2 regions of the Marinobacter qingdaonensis genome follow, and region 1 is predicted to be linked to the other one. Evidence: predicted binding sites of a transcription regulator. Region 1 holds the regulator's gene; the other holds the start of a gene.
What was found. Region 1 encodes LexA, which represses DNA repair genes until DNA is damaged. Its sites were predicted from a motif close to CTGTNTNNNNANACAG; they were not measured.
Positions count from the first base shown of each region.

Region 2: the regulator LexA is predicted to act here: its motif matches at 2,751-2,766, upstream of recN (DNA repair protein RecN).

Region 1 covers NZ_JAYDCJ010000003.1:2,039,703-2,050,818, forward strand. Annotated here, with positions in the region: gene U5822_RS12560 (translocation/assembly module TamB domain-containing protein) at 1-2,724, shown strand, start outside; gene U5822_RS12565 (SIMPL domain-containing protein) at 2,727-3,410, opposite strand; gene U5822_RS12570 (gamma-glutamyl-gamma-aminobutyrate hydrolase family protein) at 3,407-4,171, opposite strand; gene U5822_RS12575 (amidoligase family protein) at 4,164-5,165, opposite strand; gene lexA (transcriptional repressor LexA) at 5,380-5,991, shown strand; gene U5822_RS12585 (cell division inhibitor SulA) at 6,033-6,524, shown strand; gene U5822_RS12590 (hypothetical protein) at 6,571-6,831, opposite strand; gene U5822_RS12595 (DUF6586 family protein) at 6,882-7,370, opposite strand; gene U5822_RS12600 (DUF1329 domain-containing protein) at 7,589-8,947, shown strand; gene fliT (flagellar protein FliT) at 9,001-9,330, shown strand; gene U5822_RS12610 (sigma-54 dependent transcriptional regulator) at 9,401-10,852, shown strand; gene U5822_RS12615 (sensor histidine kinase) at 11,083-11,116, shown strand, end outside.
Region 2 covers NZ_JAYDCJ010000003.1:1,245,001-1,256,116, forward strand. Annotated here, with positions in the region: gene U5822_RS08855 (RnfH family protein) at 1-62, shown strand, start outside; gene U5822_RS08860 (outer membrane protein assembly factor BamE) at 72-398, opposite strand; gene fur (ferric iron uptake transcriptional regulator) at 519-929, shown strand; gene recN (DNA repair protein RecN) at 1,005-2,684, opposite strand; gene grpE (nucleotide exchange factor GrpE) at 2,969-3,571, shown strand; gene dnaK (molecular chaperone DnaK) at 3,661-5,586, shown strand; gene dnaJ (molecular chaperone DnaJ) at 5,664-6,788, shown strand; gene dapB (4-hydroxy-tetrahydrodipicolinate reductase) at 6,814-7,614, shown strand; gene carA (glutamine-hydrolyzing carbamoyl-phosphate synthase small subunit) at 7,842-8,972, shown strand; gene carB (carbamoyl-phosphate synthase large subunit) at 9,063-11,116, shown strand, end outside.

The sequences.
Region 1 (11,116 bases):
GTGACCGGCGCCGTCCGCTGGCTGGATGGCCTGCAAGCCAACGCCGATCTGCAACTCGACCGCTTTCCCTGGTATTCCTTGCTGCCGGACCTGGAGCCACCGCCGGTGCGCCTGAACCGGCTGGACGGCTCGGTCACCTGGGATGACGGCCAGTATCACGCCAAGCTCAAGGCCGACGTGGAAGGGCCCCAGGGCCAGGCGTCACTGTCATCAACCGTGGATGGCGATCTCACCGAGACCCGGTTGTCCGACCTGATGGTGACCACCGGCGCCGGCGCCCTGTCTGGTGACGGTAAGGTCAACTTCGCGGGCCCGCTGACCTGGCAGGCGGCGTTGCGCCTGGAGGATTTCAATCCCGGTTATTGGGTACCCGCACTGGAAGCCAGTCTCAGCGGGGATATCTCGACCGAGGGCCAGTTGCGGGAAGGCCGCCACCCTGCGGTCAAGGCCCAGTGGCAGTTGGCGGGTCAATGGCAGCAGCAGCCCGCCGAGGCCAGTGGCGCCCTGGACTCGTCGAGCGGTAGTTGGCAGTTGTCCGATCTGGCCGTCTCGGTGGGGGATAATCGCATCGAGGGTTCTGGAGCCTGGGGCGAGGAACTGGCCGGCAAGCTCCGGCTGGACCTGCCGGCACCGGAGCAACTGCTGGCCGGATTGGCCGGTCAGGTTCAAGCCGAGGTATCGGTGGCCGGCACCCTGGATAATCCCACCGGTGACCTGAGCCTGCGGGCCCGGGATCTGGCCTGGCAGGATACCCTGGAACTGGGGGGGCTGGAGCTCGACGCGGCGCTGAAGCCGGGCTGGCGATTGTCGAGCCGCATCGACGCCTCCGCCATCGAGTCGGCGGGCCAGCAACTGGAGTCCCTGAGGCTCACCGGCTCCGGAACCCGGGAGCAGCACCGTGTCGAAATCCTGGCGGAGCACGCCGAGGCCGCCATGGCCCTGGTCTTTGCCGGCGGCTTCCAGGGTGCCGCCTGGGACGCTTGGCAGGGCGCACTGGCCCAAGGCCGGATTGAGGTGCCGCAGCAGAATCAGCGCTGGGATCTGCAGGCGCCCGCGTCGCTGGCCTATCAGCACGGCCCGGGCAAACTCACCTTCGGCGCCCATTGCTGGCAGTGGCAGCAAAGCAGCGTCTGCGCCGACGATCAGGTGCTGCTGCCGACCCCAAGCATCGCCTACCGCATCCGCAACGTGCCGACCTCGGCCCTGGATCCGGTGATGCCGGAACGCCTGCGCTGGCTCGGCAGCCTCAATGGCGACATCGATGTGACCATGGCCGACGGTGGCCCGCGGGGGCAGATCCGGGTCGACGCGGGCAGCGGTCAGTTCGAGGTGCAGGTCGAGGGCGACGAGTGGGAGACGCTGGCCTACGAGCGCTTCACCGTGGCCCTGGGCCTCAAGCCTGAGCAGGCGGATCTGGAGCTGCGGCTGGCTGGCCCCAGCCTTGGTGAACTGGCGGTCGACGTCGGCGTGGATCCGAGATCGTCCGAGCGCCGGATTCAGGGTCAGTTCAGCCTGGAACGGCTCGACATTGCCCTGGCCGGGATCTTTGCCGGCCTGGACGAGGTCGCCGGCCAGATCCAGGGGCGCGGTACCCTGTCCGGTCCGCTGTTGAAACCGGCGGTGGAGGGCGAGCTGTCGCTCACCGGCGGCCGCATCGTGGATCCACGCCTGCCCATCCCCGTGGAGGAAGTGGTCGCGACCCTGACGCTGAACGGCTATGCCGCCGACCTCAGCGGGCGGATCCAGAGCAGCGAGCGCGGCCAGACCCGCCTGGACGGCCGCGTGAGCTGGGAGGGCGCGCCGGAGGGCGAGATTGCGATCAAGGGCGAACGCGTGCCCTTCAGTCTGGAGCCATACGCCCAGCTGGAGTTGGCGCCGGACCTGGTCGTCGCCTTTGGTCAGGGCGATCTGAAGGTTACCGGCCAGTTGGCGGTGCCGCGCGGCAGCATCGAGATCAAGGGGCTGCCGCCCCAGGCCATTTCCGTGACTGAGGACGAGGTCATCGTGGGGGTGGAGCCGGAACAGCCGGTCATCCGCAGCATCAATATGGACGTCACGGTGGTGGTCGGTGAGGACGAGGTGAGTTTCGTCGCCTTCGGCGTGACCGGAAACCTCGAGGGCACCCTGCGCATTGGCAACGATATGGACACCCGCGGCACCCTGCAGCTGGTCGATGGCCAGTACGAGAAATTTGGTCAGGAACTGGAGCTGCGAACCGCCCGTATCCTGTTCGTCGGTAATCTGACCCAGCCCTATCTGGATATCGAGGCCATTCGCCGGGTGGACACGGTGGTTGCCGGTATCCGATTGAGCGGGCCGGTACAGGCGCCGGAGACCGAAATTTTCTCCAGCCCCGACATGCCCCAGACCGATGCGCTGTCGTACCTGGTGCTCGGTCGACCGCCGCAAAGCCAGGGCGATCAGGGCCAGATGAGTGGGGCGGCCATATCCCTCGGCCTGACCCAGGCCAACAAGGTGACCGGCAAACTGGGCGAGGAGATCGGCATCCAGCAGTTGATGCTGGAAACCGAAGGCAGCGGCGAGCAGACCTCGGTGGTCGCCAGCGGCTATCTGACCGATGAGCTGAGCGTGCGCTACGGGGTGGGGGTGTTCGAGCCTATCACGACGGTGGCGTTGCGCTACGACCTGACCCGCAACATCTACGTCGAGGCGGCCAGTGGCCTGGCCGCCTCGCTGGACATCTTCTACACCCGGGACTTCTAGGGTCAGTCCAGCTCGAAGGTGGCGTTGACGGTGGCGTGTACTTCCCGGACACCGACGCTGGAAACGGTGTCGGACCGGCCCTTGGCCTCTGCCATCATGACCGGCACGGGCCGAAAGCCGCCGTTGACGTTGATCGAGACCACATCGCCACAGGAGGACTGCAATTCCCGGGCAACAAACTCACAGCGGGCGCGCGCGTCGGCAATGGCCTTGGCCAGCGCCTGCTGCTCCAGTCCCGCCTCGTCTGAGTGGAAGAATTGGCCCGCGCCCAGGTGGTAGTTCATGCCGATCGTCTGCGCCTGCTCCAGCAAGGGGTTGAGCAGGGACAGATCACTGATTTCAAAACTGACCGTCTGTGATGCCACCGCCCGCTGGCGTGGCTCCTCGCCCCGTTCACTGCCCGGCAGGGTACGGGAGTAAAGGTTGACCATGGCGTCGGTGTAATCCTGCAACTGGGGCTGGTACTCGGCGATGCCCTCGCGCCACTGGTCCATCATCTCTGCCACCTGTTCGGTGGCCCGCTGGGGCAGTTCGTGCTCGGCGCTGGCGGTGAACTGCAGGCGCGCGCTGTCCGGCTGGTAGCGCACGCTGCCTTCGCCGCTCAGGGATACTTCGCCGGCGACGGCCAGGGCCGGGCCCAGGGTCATGGCCAGCAGCAGGCCAGACAGTGAAAGCGAACGGTTCATGGCGACTCCTCCTCTGAATGCGAATGGCGATCTGGCTCCGCGGGTTCCGGTTCCAGTCGGCTAAGCTTGAAGTCCAGGGCGGCCTGGACGAACTCCTTGAAGATCCGGCGGTGTCCGCCGTGGTAAAGCAGGTATTCCGGGTGCCATTGCACTCCCATCAACCACTGCTCGTGGGTGTTCTCGATCGCCTGCACGAACAGATCGTTATCCACCGCCACCACCCGCAGGTTATTGCCCAGGCGCTTGATGGCCTGGCTGTGGATGCGGTTGGCGCCAATGACGGCCGATTGCATCAGTCGGCCCAGCCGGCTGGTTTTCACCAGTCGCACCGTCTGCATGGGCAGGAGCAGGGGCCGGTGCCGGGTATTGACCCGAAGCGGGGTCACGTTCTGGCACAGGGAGCCACCGTGGAACACGTTGATGAACTGAGCGCCCCGACAGATGCCGAGCACCGGAATGCCGATGCGCTCGGCCTCCTGCAGGAGCCGGCGATCGGTGGCATCGCGTTTGCGGTCGTAACGGGCCGTCACCTGTGGCTGCTGGTCGTAGCATTCCGGGTGCACATGGGTACCTCCGGACAGCACCAGCCCGTCCAGCAGGGCGACATCGGTGCGGGAACCGGGACGAATGTAGTGGGTGCGGGCGCCGTGCATCCGTAGCCCCAGGCTGATCAGCCGATGGGCGGTGCTGCGACGGGCGGGCCCGCTGATGCCGATGGTTAGTCCGGGCAGCTCGTCGCCGGTTTCCGTTGCCTCAGACATACCCTTTGCTTTGCAGCCAGTCCGTGGTGGTTTCCAGCCAACTGTGGGTGAGGTTGTGCAGGTTCAGCTTGCTCCGTTCCCGGTACAGGCTGCGCAACTCGGCCAGCTGGTCGGCATCGGCCGCAATCCGCTCCAGGATCACCCAGTCGTTCCAGACACTGGCCAGGTCCCAGTCGTCGTTGTCGATGTCGCAGTCGGGCAGCCGGTAGTGCAGGGTCGGCCGGCTCTTGATCCGCGGGTCGTCGACGTGCTCGGCCAGCAGGTCCGCGTCCAGATGGGCGAACAGCGGCAGCAGGTCCAGGGCGCGATTGCGGGTCGGGTTGTACTTCAGGTAATCCCGCATCAACTGGGCCTGGTCCGGAGCGTAGTCGTCGTCCATCAGCAGGTCGACGTACCTGCTGCTCCAGGGTTCGATGTAGGTGGTGAATTTCCGGCTGATGTCGAGCTGGTGCCGGGATTTCAGCCAGTCGTACAGCGCAGCAAACGCCTGGAAATAGCGAACCAGGGTGGCTGGTTCCAGGTCCGGCAATTCCGGGTTCAGCTGCAGGCCGAAGGCGTAGTAGATCGCCTCGCGGCTGCCCAGTGCGCCGGCGTCGCGCAGCTTTTCCATCATCGCCTGGATTCGCGGCACGGCCGAGAAGGGCACCGGCGGACTGACAATTTCCAGAGGAACGATGCGCTCCGCGGCGGCATCAATGACTTCCATGGCCTGTCCACCCAATTCCCGGATCGATTCAGGCAGCCGATCGTCGGTCAGATCCAGATCCTTGATGGGGTCGGAATCCAGCTCGATGGTGAAGTCCCCGAGGTCGGTTGCCAGCCGGGACACGTAACGGGAGGTCAGCTCCGGTTCTGCCTCAAGGAAACGCGCCACCAGTTGCACCAGTTCGTCGTAACCGAGTCCCGATAACTCGATCTCGATGCCAACTCGGCGTTCCTTGCCCTCCGCAGTGTGGAGGTTGTCGGGCATGTTGCACTCGCTGGAATGACTCATAGAACTCCCTAACCGGTCGTTTCAGGTGGAATCACCATATCACAATCCTTGCAGGACATATGGTTACGCCGGTGACACAAAAATCCGGGGGCGAGGGTTTACACTGGATAAAACACTGTATATAGTCAGTTCACTGTATAAAAAAACAGGCCGGAGACTTCGCTTCGTATGCGACGGAGTGGGGCCTACCACGGAACCCAGATGGAGTAGCTCAATGAAGCTGACAGCAAGGCAAGCTCAGGTGCTGGACATCATCCGGCGGTATCTGGACGAAACCGGGTACCCGCCCACCCGCGCGGAGATCGCCGCTGAGCTCGGGTTTCGCTCGGCCAACGCCGCCGAAGAGCACTTGCGGGCCCTGGCGCGCAAGGGTGCCATTGAGATGGTGCCAGGCGCCAGCCGCGGAATCCGGCTGCCGGAAGCGGAAGAGGACCTGGGGCTTCCAGTCATCGGTCAGGTGGCGGCAGGCAGCCCGATCCTCGCCCAGGAACACATTGAGGATCACGTCACCCTGGCGCCTGAGTTCTTCTCGCCGTCCGCCGATTACCTGCTGCGGGTGCGTGGCATGAGTATGAAGGACATCGGCATTCTCGATGGCGATCTGCTGGCGGTGCACCGCACCCAAGATGTTCACAACGGTCAGGTGGTGGTTGCGCGAGTCGGTGAGGAAGAGGTGACGGTCAAGCGCTTCCGCAAGGAAGGCTCCAAGGTTTATCTGATTGCCGAGAACGACGAGTTCGCGCCGATCGAGGTGGATCTGACCGAGCAGCAACTCTTTATTGAAGGATTGGGGGTAGGGGTCATTCGGCGCTCGGATCTTCATTGATCGCGCGGGTGAGTCACGGACAGTCAGGGGGCAGGTGAATCATGGAACAAATGAGCTTCAATCAGAATCTGGCGTACCAGCAGAGTGCTTTGTCGCGGGCGGTGCCGGTGTCGGCCGGTGGTGAACGTCGATCCGTGATTCGTACCCGCCCGAAGCCGGCCCAGCGCGAACCGGCGGTCGCTGGCAACGTTACCGAGATCATTTTGCCGGAAGGGCAGGTGGAGAATTTTCAGTTGCTGCTGCCGATGCTGACCCAGCTCAATCAGGAAAAGCGCTGGCTGGCATGGATTGATCCGCCCCAGGCCCTGGTCAGTAAATGGCAGAAAATGCATGGCATTGTTGCCGGCGAATTGCTGGTGCTGCGTTCGACGCCGGATCACTCCGCCCAGGAGTTGGCCGAGCGCGCCTTGAGTGCCGGCACCTGTCACGCGGTGGTGATGTGGACCCGTAAGCTGGGTCGGCCCGCTTTCGACGCGTTGCAGCGGGCATCAGCGGCGGGCAACAGTCACGGTGTGATTCTGCGCCAGCGCTGAGCTGTTGGGGCGCCGCCGTCTGCCCACCCGGGCGCGGCGCCTTGCATCAGTGCAGGGTGTAGGAGGGGTGAGCGTCGGTCGCCTCGGGTTCCTCGTCTTCCAGTTCAATATCGTGAGCTACGTTACCCACGGCTTCGATACCGGCCGCGATCATCGCCTTGGCGACATTCATGTCGCGGTCTTCCATCATCTCCCGCGCTTCGTCGGAAAAGGAAATCTTCACAAGCGGCGCACTGTCGTCGTCGATGCGGCGCAGCGCGTAATCTCCGTTACTCAGTTGTACGATTTCAAAAAAAGATGGTGACATTCGTTAAACCTTTTCTGTGATTCGACCCGGGCTACCTGCGGCTTGCGCGGTTACCACTCGCTGTGCCGCTCTTCCAGGTCGTCGGCAAATTTCTTCATGGCGTCCAGCGTGGCTCGTAGGCCCGCGCTGGAGCGATCTGGCCCGGCGGCGGCTGACACCGCGATGATGTTGTCGGCGCTGACCGTCTTTTTGGTCGCTGGCGGGCGGCTCTGTACCGCCTCGAGTTGTTCCAGGTGGTTCCACCAGCTGCTGCCTTGCCTGGCCAGCTCCTGCAACAGCCCCAGCTCGCTGGCCTCGGTGCCGACCAGGTCCGCCAGCGCCTCCAGGTTGTCCGGCTCGCCGCTGCGATGCTGGTACAGGCGGGCGACCATCACGAGCAACAGGCGCCGGGCCCGCAGCAACAGCTCGGTGGCCCCCTGCAGTGCCGCCTCCTGCCTCAGGGCGCTGTGGGGGGCGTCAGCGGGCGTGCCAGAGTCGTCCAGCAGCGTCCGGGCCAGGAACAGTTTCTGTGAAACCAGTGAATGCCATTGTGAGGCCATAAGATACCTGTAAACAGCCGGTGGTCCGACCCACCGCAAAGTCAATCCGCCATCCTACCATTTCGACGGCGCAATTTCCTCCCCTCGCTCTGTCACCGTCTGTGTCACAAGAAAATACACATCATCACTTGAAACGGTCGTTTGAATTTGGCAAAAAGGCCGCCGGTTGCGCCAGGGCCAGCCAGACACACTGCATGATATTCGGGAGGAGAAAGGGAATGCGGAACCAGGTTATCGCAGGCGTTGCAGCAATCCTGTTCGGGGCTTCAGGGACGGCCGTATCGAAGGTCTCGCCAAAGCAGGCGGATCGGCTCGATGGGGAATTAACCCCGGTAGGCGCAGAGCGGGCCGGTAATCCGTCCGGTACCATTCCCGACTGGACCGGTGGGCTGAAGACACCACCCGAGGGTTGGCGCAAAGGCCAGGTGGAAATCAATCCCTTCCCGGAGGATGAGCCCCTGTTCGTGATTACCGGGGACAACTACACGCTGTATCGGGATCGGCTGTCTGACGGCCACCTAAGGATGTTGGAGCAGTACGGCGCGGATTTCTTCATGCCGGTGTATCAGACCCGCCGCACCGCGGCCTTCCCGGACCATGTTTACGACAAATCCCGTGACAACGCGGTGCAGTCCGAATTGCTGGATAACGGCAACGGCGTTCGCAACACGATCATGACCAGCCCGTTTCCGATTCCAAAGAACGGTCTGGAAGTCATCTGGAATCACATCCTGCGCTACCGCGGCAACGAGGTGGCGTTCCGCAGTGCCTCCGCCACGCCCCAGACCGATGGCGCCTTCAATCCGGTGGTCAATGACTACGAGTATTTCTTCGCCTACAGCAAGAAGGGGGCGGAACTGGAGGAGATCGACAACAAGATCTTCTACCTGAAAACCGACACCATCGCTCCGTCGTCGCTGGCCGGTACCATCACCCTGGTGCATGAAACCCTGGATCAGATTCGGTCGCCCCGGCTGGCCTGGCGCTACGACGCCGGCTCCCGTCGCCTGCGTCGATCGCCCAATCTGGCCTACGAAACCGATCTGCCGAACTCCTCCTCCCTGCGTTCGGTCGACCAGAAGGACATGTATAACGGCGCGCCCAACCAGTACGATTGGACTCTGAAGGGCAAGCGCGAGCTGTATGTGCCGTACAACGCCTACGCGTTGCACGCTGGCGACGTCACCGCCGACGACGTGATCCGCCCCCGTCACATCAATCAGGCCCTGGCACGCTACGAGCTGCACCGGGTCTGGGTGGTCGAGGCCAAGCGCCGCACGGGCATCGGCCACATCTACGATCGTCGGGTGTTCTACGTTGACGAGGACAGCTGGCAGATCCTGGCGTCCGAGGAGTACGACGAGGATGGCCAGCTTTGGCGGGTGTCCGAAGCCCACAACATCAGCTATTACAGTGTGCCGGTGTTCTGGACTACCATGGAAATGACGTACGATCTCAAGGCCGAACGCTATTATATCGATGGCCTGGATGACGGTTTCCCGGCGTATGATTTCAGCCCGGGGTTCCGTGGGTCCGACTTCACCGCGTCCGCGGCGCGGCGGGCCGCCCGTCGGTAATTGATGGGGCCGGTGGCCACAATTAATCACAGGAATCTGACAGGAGACCGGGCATGGCGGACAACCAGGCGCATCTGACTCACCTGGATCAACTGATGGCCCGCTTCGGGCGCGCACTGGCCGATCAGGACTGGGACGCACTGGCGAGTCGCAATGGCGAGGTCAGGCCGGCGGTCGAGCCGCTGATGCGCGCCATGGAGTCGGGTGAGCTGGACGCGAGCGAGGTGCGGACCCGCCTCGAGGAGCTGCAGCAACTGGTGGATGCGGCCAGTCAGGGCGCCAATCGGGCGCGCCAGGAAGCCCAGTCGGCGCTCAAGGGCGTGAACCAGAATCGTAATGCTGCCAAGGCCTATCAGAACATTTCCTCAAATCGTCCCAAATAGCGTCATAAAATTGACTCGAGCTTCCCGACAGTCTTAAATACCGCTCAAATCCACCGAGAGATTTTTGTGAATGTCCAATAACAATAAGGTGCTGGTGCTGAGTGACGACGAGTCAAGACGCCGGGACATGGTCACGATTCTTGAGTTTATCGGCGAAGAGCAGATCCTCCAGGCAGACGAAGCCGCGGCATTCCTCGCATCCGCGGATGATGGCGCCGCCGCCGAGCTGTCCGTGGCGGTGGTCAATGGCGAGGATGCCGGCGTCACTGACACGGTGGCCAGAATCTGCGCCCTGGCCCAGGGCGTGCCCATCCTGATGGTCGGCGATCCTGACCTGAAAGGCCTGGCCGGCGACGATGCCGCTCGGGTCATCGCCCGCATGGAGTGGCCGCTGAACTACACCAAGTTTGTGGATTCGCTGTATCGGGCGCAGATTTTCCGGGATCAGTTCGGTCGCTCCCAGCAGCGTGGCCAGCAGCGCAGTCTGCAGCTGTTCCGCAGCCTGGTGGGCACGTCCCGCAAGGTGCACCAGGTTCGCCAGCTCATGGAGCAGGTGGCCGACAAGGACGTCAGCGTACTCATTACCGGTGAGTCCGGTACCGGTAAGGAAGTGGTCGCCCGCAACCTGCACTACCATTCCGCCCGTCGCGACAAGCCGTTTGTACCGGTGAACTGCGGCGCCATCCCGGCGGAGCTGCTGGAAAGCGAGCTGTTCGGCCACGAGAAGGGCGCCTTCACCGGCGCCATCACCGCCCGTGTCGGCCGTTTCGAGATGGCCGAGGGTGGCACCCTGTTCCTGGATGAAATCGGCGACATGCCGCTCAACATGCAGGTCAAGATCCTGCGCGTCCTGCAGGAGCGCACCTTCGAGCGGGTCGGCAGCAATCGCACCCAGTCCGCCGATGTCCGCATCATCGCGGCGACCCACAAGAACCTGGAAGACATGATCGAAACCGGTGAATTCCGGGAAGATCTGTACTACCGCCTGAACGTGTTCCCGATTGAAATGCCGTCGCTGCGGGAGCGGGTGGAGGACATCCCGCTGCTGATCAACGAGCTGATCTCCCGAATGGAAAAGGAAAAACGCGGCTCCCTGCGGATGAATTCCGCGGCGATCATGAGTCTGTGCCGGCACAACTGGCCAGGCAACGTGCGCGAGCTCGCCAACCTGGTGGAGCGCCTGGCGATCATGCACCCTTACGGTGTGATCGGCGTGCAGGAGCTGCCCAAGAAATTCCGCTACGTCGACGACTACGACGAAAACCGGCCGGTGGAAGACTCCGGTATGCCGTCCGGCGTGCCCGGTCTGGTCGGCCTGGATGCGCCGGCCCTGCTGCCGGTCAATGGCATCGACCTGAAGGACTACCTGTCCAACCTGGAAAAGCAGTTGATCCAGCAGGCACTGGACGAGGCCGGTGGGGTGGTGGCCCGGGCCGCCGAGAAGCTGCGCATCCGCCGGACCACGCTGGTGGAAAAGGTGCGCAAGTACGGACTGCGCGAGGAGGAATCGGAAGACTCCTGACCGGTCCCAGGCCTCGGCCTATTCCCTCCAGACGCGGCGTCAAAGGTTTGTAACCTGCGGCGCCGCGGCTCGTTCAGCCCGACGTAAAACCGTCGTTCGCCCCGATCTTAAATTTCCTTCCTATTGATATAAAAGCAAAAATTCAAGTTGGCACGGTGCTGGCTTAACAGACCCCAAACGAATAATCCGAATGGTACGGCCCGTCGATGGGTCGGTCAGGGGGCGAAGTTATGAGTCAGGCACAGTTTGTGGTCCGGTCCGAGG
Region 2 (11,116 bases), 790 kb from region 1:
ATCGTCCGCTCAAGATCGATCCCAAGCAGGCCCGACTGAACCGGGCCAAGAAGAAAGGCTGAGCAGCCGGCTCAGTAGGCGGGGGTCTCTTTCAGCAGCTGGGCTTCGTAGTGGGAGAACTGGTCGTCGTTGTAATAGACGATGATGCGCTGCTCCTCGATGTCCCCGCCGCTGCGCTGGAAGGTGTAGATGTAGTACTCCCGGGACGCGTCCACGGGATTCAGCATCAGCGGTGTTCCCATCAGCGCGTGCACCTGGCTTCGGGGCATGCCCGCGGTCAGCGCTGTAAGCTCCTCATCAGTGACGATGTTGCCCTGTTGCACGTTGATCTTGTACACCCCAGGGAAGACACAACCGGTCATGATGAGAGTGAGAATGAGAGCTGTGAGCTTTTGCATCGCCGGGGGAAATCCTCTATCTTGAAATCGCCTGCTGAGGCAGGTGCGGCACGGGTTAACCGTCTAAGGCGGCTTCATCATACCGGAAGCCGTGAAGCACACCAAAGAGTGAATAGTAACATGTCATCTGAAAACGCCGAATTGCGAAAAGTCGGTCTGAAAGTCACTCTGCCGAGAGTGAAAATCTTCAACATTCTGGAGAACTCTGAAGAGCACCACCTGAGTGCCGAAGACGTTTACAAGAAACTGTTGGAGCAGGGGGATGACGTGGGGCTGGCAACCGTGTATCGGGTGCTGACCCAGTTCGAAGCGGCAGGCCTGGTGTTACGCCACAACTTCGAAGGTGGTCATGCGGTGTTCGAGATGGCCGGAGACGACCATCACGACCATATGGTCTGCACCCAGACCGGTGAGGTTATTGAGTTCGTTGACGAAGTCATCGAGGAACGTCAGCAGAAGATCGCCAGGGAACGTGGTTACGAGATCGTCGACCACAGCCTGATCCTCTACGTGAAACCCATCAAGTCCTAAAAAGAAAAAAGGGGCGGGTGATTAACCCGCCCCAACAGCTCTCAGGATCGAGAGGGGTAGTGGTTCGTCGCCAGATCAGTGATGGGTCGCCTGCCCCTTGGAAAACATCTCCCGGGCATGGGCAATCGTGTGCTCGGTCATGTCCACGCCGCCCAACATTCTTGCCACTTCACTGATTCTGCCGTTGTCGTCCAGGGTCTCGATTTTCGAGAAGGTGGCGTCCCTTTCGGTAAATTTGCTCACAAACAGATGCTGATGGCACTGCGCGGCCACCTGCGGCAGGTGCGTGACGCACAGCACCTGGCCATTGCTGCCCAGGGTGCGCAGCAGGCGTCCGACCACCTCGGCGGTGCCGCCGCCAATGCCCACATCCACTTCGTCGAACACCAGGGTCGGGGTGGTTGAGGTCTGGGCCACCACCACCTGAATCGCCAGGCTGATCCGCGACAGTTCGCCGCCGGAGGCCACCTTGGCCAGTGGTCGGGCCGGCTGGCCCGGGTTGGCGCTGACCAGAAATTCTATGTCCTGCTGGCCGTGCGGGGCCGGCTCGTCGTTGGCGTTGCGGCTGAGCCGGGTAACGAACTGCACCGTCGGCATGCTCAGCTGCGCCAGTTCCTCGGCCACGCGCTGATCCAGGTCCACCGCCGCCTGCTCGCGGGCTTCGGTCAACTGCCCGGCCAGTGCGTCAAAGGCCGCACGCTGCTCCTGCAGTTCCACTTCCAGTTGCTCCAGGCTGCCGGCGCCGCCGTTCAGTTCCGCCAGTTCCGCGCTCAGGTTCTGGTGCAGTTCCGGCAATTCCTCCGGGGTAATCCGGTGCTTGCGGGCCATCTGGTAAATGCTGCTCAGGCGCTCCTCCACCTCGGCCAGGCGGGCCGGATCGGCCTCGTAGTCCTCCACGAACCGGCGCAGGTTGTCACCGGCTTCGCCGATCTGGATCTGGGCCTCGTTCAGCATCTGGATGGTGTCGGCCAGGGCGGGCACCTCAACCGGCAGCTGCTCCAGTTGTTGCAGCGCCTGGCGCACCAGGTCCGCGGCGCTGGTCTCGTCCTCGGTGCACAGCAGGGCTGCCTGGTGGCTGCTGTGCAGCACCGCGTCGGCCTGGCTCAATTGTGCCTGTTCCTGTTCCAACTGGTCCTGCTCGCCATCGTCCAGAGCCAGGCGGTCCAGCTCCTCCACCTGGTAGCGCAGCAGCTGCAGCTTGGCCTCAGTTTCGTCGGCGTTCTGCTGGCGCTCGGTCAGCCGCTGGCGGGTCTGGTTCCAGACCTTGAACGCGGCATGGGTGTCGGCCGCCAGGGCTTCTACCCCGGCGAATTCGTCCAACAGCTTACGGTGGGTGTCCTTGCGCAGCAGGGACTGGTGCTGGTGCTGGCTGTGGATGTCCATCAGCAGGCCGCCCAGATCCTTCAGGTGAGCCAGCGGGCAGGGCTGGCCATTGATGTAGGCGCGGGAGCGGCCGTCCTTGCTGATGACCCGGCGCAGGATGCAGTCGCTGTCGTCGTCCAGCTCGTGCTGCTCCAGCCACGCCACGGCTTCCGGGATCTTGGCAACGTCAAAGGTGGCGGTGATGTCGGCGCGCTTGGCGCCGTGACGCACGGCACCCGCGTCCGCCCGGCCGCCCATGGCCAGTCCGAGCGCGTCCAGGACAATGGACTTGCCGGCGCCGGTTTCCCCGGTCAGTGCCGTCATGCCCGTGTTGAACTGCAGTTCCACCCGTTCGGCGATGGCGTAATTGGAAACCGTAAGCTGAGTAAGCATGCAGATAACCTCCGCGTCCTTCGAATTGCTGCGCTGAACAACCCGCTGTGTAAGCTGGGCGAAATACTGTTTGGTTATACAGTGACTGTGAATATATGCAGGGTTTTTTCGGTTTGCAAATCGGCGGGTCGGGAATTTTTCCGGGAAACCGTGCGGGGTGGTTGAAACCTGAACACGGGGCCCCATATCCGTCCCCAACTAGAAATTTCCGGCTCGCGTCGGTCGGAAGCCATGTTGAATCGGCCGTCTGGTTGTCGGCCGCCGGATAGCTAGCAGGAGAACTCATGAGCACTGACGAGAACCGCACCGAACAGGTAGAAGACGAGCTGAACGAAGCAACCGAAGCCGCGGCCGAAGAGGTCCAGGCCGAGGCGGAAGCGGCCGAGGGTGGCGAGTCTGAAGTGGACGCGCTGAACGCGAAGGTCCAGGAGGCTCAGGACCAGATGCTGCGGCTGCAGGCGGAAATGCAGAACGTCCGTCGCCGGTCCGAGATTGATGTCGAGAAGGCTCACAAGTTTGCGCTGGAAAAGTTCGTGAAGGAGCTGCTGCCGGTCGCTGACAGCCTGGAGAAGGCGGTGGAGAGCACCGAGGGCAGTGATGACGCCGGTGAACTGGTGGCCTCCATCCGTGAAGGCGTCGAGATGACCCTGAACCTGTTTATGAGCAGTCTGGGCAAGTTCAATGTCGAGCAGGTGAACCCGGTGGGCGAGCCGTTTGACCCCCAGCAGCACGAAGCCATGTCCATGGTGCCGGCGCCGGATGCCGAGCCCAACAGCGTGGTCGCGGTGGTGCAGAAAGGGTATCTGCTCAATGGCCGTGTGGTCCGTCCGGCCATGGTCGTGGTCGCCAAGGCCGAAGACGCACCAAAAATTGATGAGCAGGCTTGAAAAGGCGATTAACGCGCCAATATAGCCTGTAAATGGTCAGAGCCGGGGCGATTCCCCGGGAAAGTATTCAGAAGCATTGGAGTGACTCAATGAGCAAGATTATCGGTATCGACCTGGGAACCACCAACTCCTGTGTCGCCATCATGGATGGTGACAAGGTCAAGGTTATTGAAAACGCCGAGGGTGATCGCACCACCCCGTCCATCATCGCCTACACCGATGACGGCGAGACACTGGTAGGCCAGTCTGCCAAGCGTCAGGCGGTCACCAACCCGCACAACACCCTGTACGCCATCAAGCGTCTGATCGGTCGTCGTTTTGAAGACGACGTGGTCCAGAAAGACATCAAGATGGTGCCGTACAAGATCACCAAGGCTGACAATGGCGATGCCTGGGTTGAGGTAAAAGGCGAGAAGATGGCACCGCCGCAGGTGTCCGCGGAAGTTCTGAAGAAGATGAAGAAGACCGCGGAAGACTACCTGGGCGAGAAGGTAACCGAGGCGGTGATCACCGTTCCGGCCTACTTCAACGACAGCCAGCGTCAGGCCACCAAGGACGCGGGTAAGATCGCCGGTCTGGAAGTGAAGCGGATCATCAACGAGCCGACCGCTGCGGCCCTGGCCTATGGTCTGGACAAGAAGAGCGGTGACCGTACCGTAGCCGTGTACGACCTGGGTGGTGGTACCTTCGACCTGTCCATCATCGAGATTGCCGATGTGGACGGTGAGCACCAGTTCGAGGTTCTGGCCACTAACGGTGACACCTTCCTGGGTGGTGAAGACTTCGACCTAAAAATCATCGAGTACCTGGCTGACCAGTTCAAGAAAGACAGCGGCATCGACCTGCGTGGTGATTCCCTGGCGATGCAGCGTCTGAAGGAAGCTGGTGAGAAGGCCAAGATCGAGCTGTCCAGCAGCCAGCAGACCGACGTCAACCTGCCGTACATCACCGCAGACGCGTCCGGTCCGAAGCACATGAACGTCAAGCTGACCCGCGCCAAGCTCGAGTCACTGGTGGAAGATCTGGTTCAGCGCAGCCTGGAGCCGTGTAAGGTGGCCCTGCAGGACGCTGGCATGAAGGCCGGTGAAATCGACGAGGTTATCCTGGTCGGTGGTCAGACCCGTATGCCGCTGGTGCAGGAAAAGGTTAAAGAGTTCTTCGGCAAAGAGGCCCGCAAGGACGTTAACCCGGACGAAGCCGTGGCCATGGGTGCTGCCATCCAGGCCGCCGTGCTGTCTGGCGACGTGAAAGACGTTCTGCTGCTGGACGTTACTCCGCTGACCCTGGGTATCGAAACCATGGGTGGCGTGGCGACCCCGCTGATCGACAAGAACACCACCATCCCGACCAAGAAGTCGCAGACCTTCTCCACCGCGGATGACAACCAGACCGCCGTGACCATTCACGTGGTCCAGGGTGAGCGCAAGCAGGCGAACCAGAACAAGTCGCTGGGTCGTTTCGATCTGGCCGACATTCCGCCGGCGCCCCGTGGCGTGCCGCAGATCGAAGTCACCTTCGACATCGACGCCAACGGCATCCTGAACGTGTCTGCGAAAGACAAGGCGACGGGCAAGGAGCAGTCCATCGTTATTAAGGCCTCGTCCGGTCTGAACGACGACGAGATCGAAAAGATGGTGCAGGACGCCGAGGCCAACGCCGAGGAAGATCGCAAGTTCGAGGAGCTGGTGCAGGCCCGTAATCAGGGCGATGCCATGGTGCACGCGGTACGCAAGACTCTGAGCGAAGCCGGTGACAAGGTCAGCGACAGCGAGAAAGAGTCCATCGAAGCGTCCATCAAGGAGCTGGAAGAAGCTCTGGAAGGTTCCGACAAGGACGACATCGAAGCCAAGACCCAGAAGCTGACCGAAGTGTCCTCTGAGCTGGCTCAGAAGATGTATGCAGATCAGGCCGAGCAGGCGCAGCAGGCCGGTGGTCAGGAAGAGGCCCAGGGCCAGCAGTCTGACGACGCCGTTGACGCCGAGTTTGAAGAAGTCAAAGACGACGACAAGCGGTAAATCTGACGTACATCAGGCAGTTGGAAAACGCGGGGAACTCCCCGCGTTTTCCGCGTTTAAAAACAGGGTTTTGAAGCATGGCCAAGCGCGATTATTACGAAATTCTCGGGGTTTCCCGGGATGCGGACGAGAAAGACATCAAGCGAGCCTACCGCAAGCTTGCGATGAAATATCACCCCGACCGTAACCCGGACGACACCGACGCCGAGAACAAGTTCAAGGAGGCCAGCGAAGCCTACGAGATCCTGGCGGACGACTCCAAACGCGCCGCTTACGACCAGTTCGGTCACGCCGGTGTCGATGGCCAGGCCGGCGGTGGCTTCGGCGGTGGCGGTGCCAGCTTCTCCGACATCTTCGGGGATGTGTTTGGCGATATCTTTGGTGGCGGTGGTCGTGGCCGCAACACCCGCGGTGCCGATCTGCGCTACACCCTTGAGCTGGATCTCGAGGAGGCCGTGAAAGGCAAGACCGTCCAGATCAAGATCCCGGGTCACCGGGAGTGTGAGGTCTGTGATGGCAGTGGGGCCGAAAAAGGCTCCACCCCGGAAACCTGCGGTACCTGTAAGGGTATGGGGCAGGTGCGCATGCAGCAGGGCTTCTTCACCGTGCAGCAGGCGTGTCCGACCTGTCGCGGTTCCGGTCAGATCATCAAGAATCCGTGCAAGTCCTGCCACGGTCAGGGCCGGGTTCAGGAAGAAAAGACCCTGTCGGTCAAGGTGCCGCCGGGTGTCGATACTGGCGACCGTATCCGCCTGTCCGGTGAGGGCGAGATGGGTATTGACGGTGGTCCGCCCGGGGATCTGTACGTGCAGATCGCGGTGCGTGAGCATGCCATCTTCACCCGGGATGGTCGTAACCTATACTGTGAGGTGCCGATCAGCATCGTGGATGCGGCCCTGGGTGGCGAGTTGGAAGTGCCGACCCTGGATGGCCGGGTCAAGCTGAAGATTCCGGCCGAGACCCAGACCGGCAAGCTGTTCCGCCTGCGCAACAAGGGCGTCAGCCCGGTTCGTGGCGGCCCCTCCGGCGACCTGCTGTGCCGGGTGATCGTGGAGACGCCGGTGAACCTGACCAAGCGTCAGAAGGAACTGCTGGAAGAGTTCCAGCAGACCCTGGACGGCGGCAACGGCAACGAGCACGCACCGAAGAAAACCTCCTGGTTTGAGGGTGTGAAAAGCTTCTTCGACGAAATGAAATTCTGACCGGCCGATAAAAGGAAGTGCGAGCATGAGGGTAGCAATCATCGGCGCCGCCGGGCGCATGGGCAAAGTGTTGATCGAAGCCGTTGACGGCACCGAGGGTCTGGAGCTGGGTGCGGCCGTGGTCGAGCCGGGCAGCAGTCTGATCGGTGCCGATGCCGGCGAGCTGACCGGTATCGGTAAGACCGGGGTCAAGCTGGTGGGCGCCCTGGATGAGGTCAAGGACGATTTCGATGTGCTCATCGACTTTAGCTTCCCGGACCTGACCCTGGCCAACGCCGAGTTCTGCAAGACCCACGGCAAACGCCTGGTGATCGGTACCACCGGCATGTCGGAGGCCGAAAAGGCGCAACTGGCGCTGGCGGCGGAATCGGCGCCGGTGGTGTTCGCACCCAACATGAGCGTGGGTGTGAACGTGGTCCTCAACCTGCTGCGTACCGCCGCCCAGACCCTCGGCGACGACTACGACGTGGAAATCATTGAGGCCCACCACCGCCACAAGAAGGACGCGCCGTCCGGAACTGCCCTGCGCATGGGTGAGGTGGTGGCGGACGCCCTCGGTCGGGACCTGAAGGAATGCGCCGTCTACGGCCGCGAAGGCTTCACCGGCGAGCGCACCCGCAAGGAGATCGGTTTCGAGACCATCCGCGCCGGTGACGTGGTGGGCGATCACACCGTGCTGTTCGCCACCGAGGGGGAGCGCATTGAGGTTACCCACAAGGCCAGCAGCCGCATGACCTTCGCCAAGGGCGCCATGCGGGCGGCGCTGTGGCTGGCGGACAAGCCAGCGGGCCTGTACGACATGCAGGACGTACTGTCGCTCAAATAGGCCGGTGGGCGTGATTTTGAATGGACAGAAAGCCGCATATTTTTTACACTAGGGCGGTTTAACTGCACCAAGCGTAGCTTTTAAAAACGCCCGTGAAACCTAAAGCGTTTACGGGCAACAAAAAGCGGGACGGAGTTTTGACTCCCTCTCGCTTTTTTGCGACCTGAATTTGCGCTTGCGTTCCTGTTCGTGACGAACCGATACGCCACTCGATGAGGATACAAGCCTTGAGCACACCTGCAATCCTTGCACTCGCAGACGGAAGCCTGTTCTACGGCACTGCCATTGGCGCTGACGGAGAAACCAGCGGCGAAGTGGTGTTCAACACCGCCATGACCGGCTACCAGGAAATCCTGACTGATCCGTCCTATTCCCGCCAGATCGTGACCCTGACCTATCCGCACATCGGCAACACCGGTGTGAACGAGGAAGATGTCGAGTCCGACCGCGTCCAGGCCGCCGGCCTGATCATTCGCGACCTGCCGCTGACCACCAGCAACTGGCGCAGCAAGGGCTCGCTGGACGACTACCTGCGCAGCAACAACATTGTCGGCATCGCCGACATCGATACCCGCCGCCTGACCCGCATCCTGCGTGACAAGGGGTCCCAGAACGGGGCCATCGTCGCCGGTGCCGAGGCGACGGCCGAGCGTGCGCTGGAGCTGGCCAAGGCCTTCCCGGGCCTGAAAGGCATGGATCTGGCCAAGGAAGTGACCTCCGAGAAGGTCTGGAACTGGACCCAGAGCGAGTGGACCCTGGACGCGGGTTACGGCGAGCGCGGTGATGCCCGGTTCAAAGTGGTCGCTTACGATTACGGCGTGAAGTTCAACATCCTGCGCATGCTCGCCGCCCGCGGCTGCGACATCACCGTGGTACCGGCCCAGACCCCGGCCTCTGAGGTGCTGGCGATGAATCCGGACGGGGTGTTCCTGTCCAACGGTCCGGGCGACCCCGAGCCCTGTGACTACGCCATCAAGGCGATCCAAGAAGTGTTGGAGACCGAGATTCCGGTATTTGGTATTTGCCTGGGCCACCAGTTGCTGGCCCTGGCCAGCGGCGCCAAGTCCATGAAAATGGGCCACGGCCATCACGGTGCCAACCACCCGGTGCAGAACCTGGCCGACGGTACGGTGATGATCACCAGCCAGAACCACGGCTTTGCCGTGGACGAGAGTTCGCTGCCCGAGACCCTGAAAGCGACTCACAAATCCCTGTTCGATGGCACCTTGCAGGGGATTCGTCGCACCGACAAGCCGGCGTTCAGTTTCCAGGGCCACCCGGAAGCCAGTCCCGGCCCCCACGACGTGGCGCCGCTGTTCGACGAGTTCATCCGGCTGATGGAAGCCCGGTCTGCCTGAGGGCAGAGCCTCCGGGCCAGCGCCCGGAACCGACACGCGCCGCGTTTTGCGCTGCAAGAATTTCATAGTTGCTGACAGGTTTTACAAGACATGCCAAAACGTACCGACATCCAAAGCATTCTGATCCTGGGCGCGGGCCCCATCGTCATCGGACAGGCGTGCGAGTTCGACTACTCCGGAGCCCAGGCCTGTAAGGCACTGCGGGAAGAGGGGTACCGGGTCATCCTGGTCAACTCCAACCCGGCCACCATCATGACCGACCCGGTCATGGCCGATGCCACCTACATCGAGCCGATCACCTGGAAGACCGTCGCCAAGATCATCGAAAAGGAAAAGCCGGATGCGCTGCTGCCGACCATGGGTGGCCAGACCGCGCTGAACTGCGCCCTGGACCTGGAAAAGCACGGTGTGCTGGCCGAGCACGGCGTTGAGATGATCGGCGCCAACGCCGACACCATCGACAAGGCCGAAGACCGGGACCGGTTCGACAAGGCGATGAAGAAGATTGGCCTGGAGTGCCCGCGCGCCACCATCGCTCACTCCATGGACGAAGCCTGGAAAGTGGCCGACGACATCGGTTTCCCCTGCATCATCCGGCCGTCCTTCACCATGGGTGGCTCCGGTGGCGGCATCGCCTACAACCGGGACGAGTTCGAGGAAATCTGCCAGCGCGGCCTGGACCTGTCGCCGACCAACGAGCTGCTGATCGACGAGTCCCTGATCGGCTGGAAAGAGTATGAGATGGAGGTCGTTCGCGACAAGAACGACAACTGCATCATCGTCTGTGCCATCGAGAACTTCGACGCCATGGGCGTGCACACCGGTGACTCGATCACCGTGGCTCCGGCCCAGACCCTGACCGACAAGGAATACCAGATCATGCGGAACGCCTCGCTGGCGGTTCTGCGTGAGATCGGTGTCGAGACCGGCGGCTCCAACGTGCAGTTCGGCATCAACCCGGACACCGGCCGCATGGTGGTCATCGAGATGAATCCGCGGGTGTCCCGCTCCTCGGCGCTGGCCTCCAAGGCCACCGGTTTCCCGATCGCCAAGGTGGCTGCAAAGCTGGCGGTGGGCTATACCCTCGATGAGCTGCGCAACGAAATCACCGGCGGCGTGACCCCAGCCTCGTTCGAGCCCAGCATCGACTATGTGGTCACCAAGATTCCCCGGTTCACCTTCGAGAAATTCCCCCAGGCCGATGCCCGCCTGACCACCCAGATGAAATCCGTGGGCGAGGTCATGGCCATCGGTCGGACCTTCCAGGAATCCCTGCAGAAGGCCCTGCGGGGTCTGGAAGTCGGTTCCGAAGGCTTTGACGAAAAGCTCACCGACCTGAGTTCGGAAAACTCCCAGGAAACCCTGACCCGCGAACTGAATGTGCCCGGCGCCGAGCGCGTCTGGTACATCGGTGACGCCTTCCGCGCCGGCATGAGCGTCGAGGACGTGTTCGAGCACACCAAGGTCGACCCCTGGTACCTGGTGCAGATCGAGGACATTGTCCGCGAAGAGCAGGCGCTGAAATCCGCCGGTAAGGCCGACATCGACCAGGCCACCCTGTTCCGGCTCAAGCGCAAGGGCTTCTCCGATGCCCGTCTGGCCAAGCTGCTGGGCATTTCCGAAGTCAGCCTGCGCAAGCTGCGCCACGACCTGGACATCCGTCCGGTGTACAAGCGGGTGGACACCTGCGCCGCCGAATTTGCCTCCGACACCGCCTACATGTACTCCACCTATGAGGAAGAGTGCGAGTCGGACGCCAGCGACCGGGACAAGATCGTGGTCATCGGTGGTGGCCCGAACCGCATCGGCCAGGGCATCGAGTTCGACTACTGCTGTGTCCACGCGGCCCTGGCCATGCGTGAGGACGGCTACGAAACCATTATGATCAACTGCAACCCGGAGACCGTGTCCACCGACTACGACACCTCCGACCGGTTGTACTTTGAACCGATCACCCTGGAAGACGTGCTGGAGATCATCCACGTCGAGAAGCCCAAGGGCGTGATCGTGCAGTACGGCGGCCAGACCCCGCTGAAACTGGCCCGTGGCCTGGAAGCGGCCGGCGTGCCGATCATCGGCACCAGCCCGGACGCCATCGACCGCGCCGAGGACCGGGAGCGGTTCCAGCAGATGATTACCCGCCT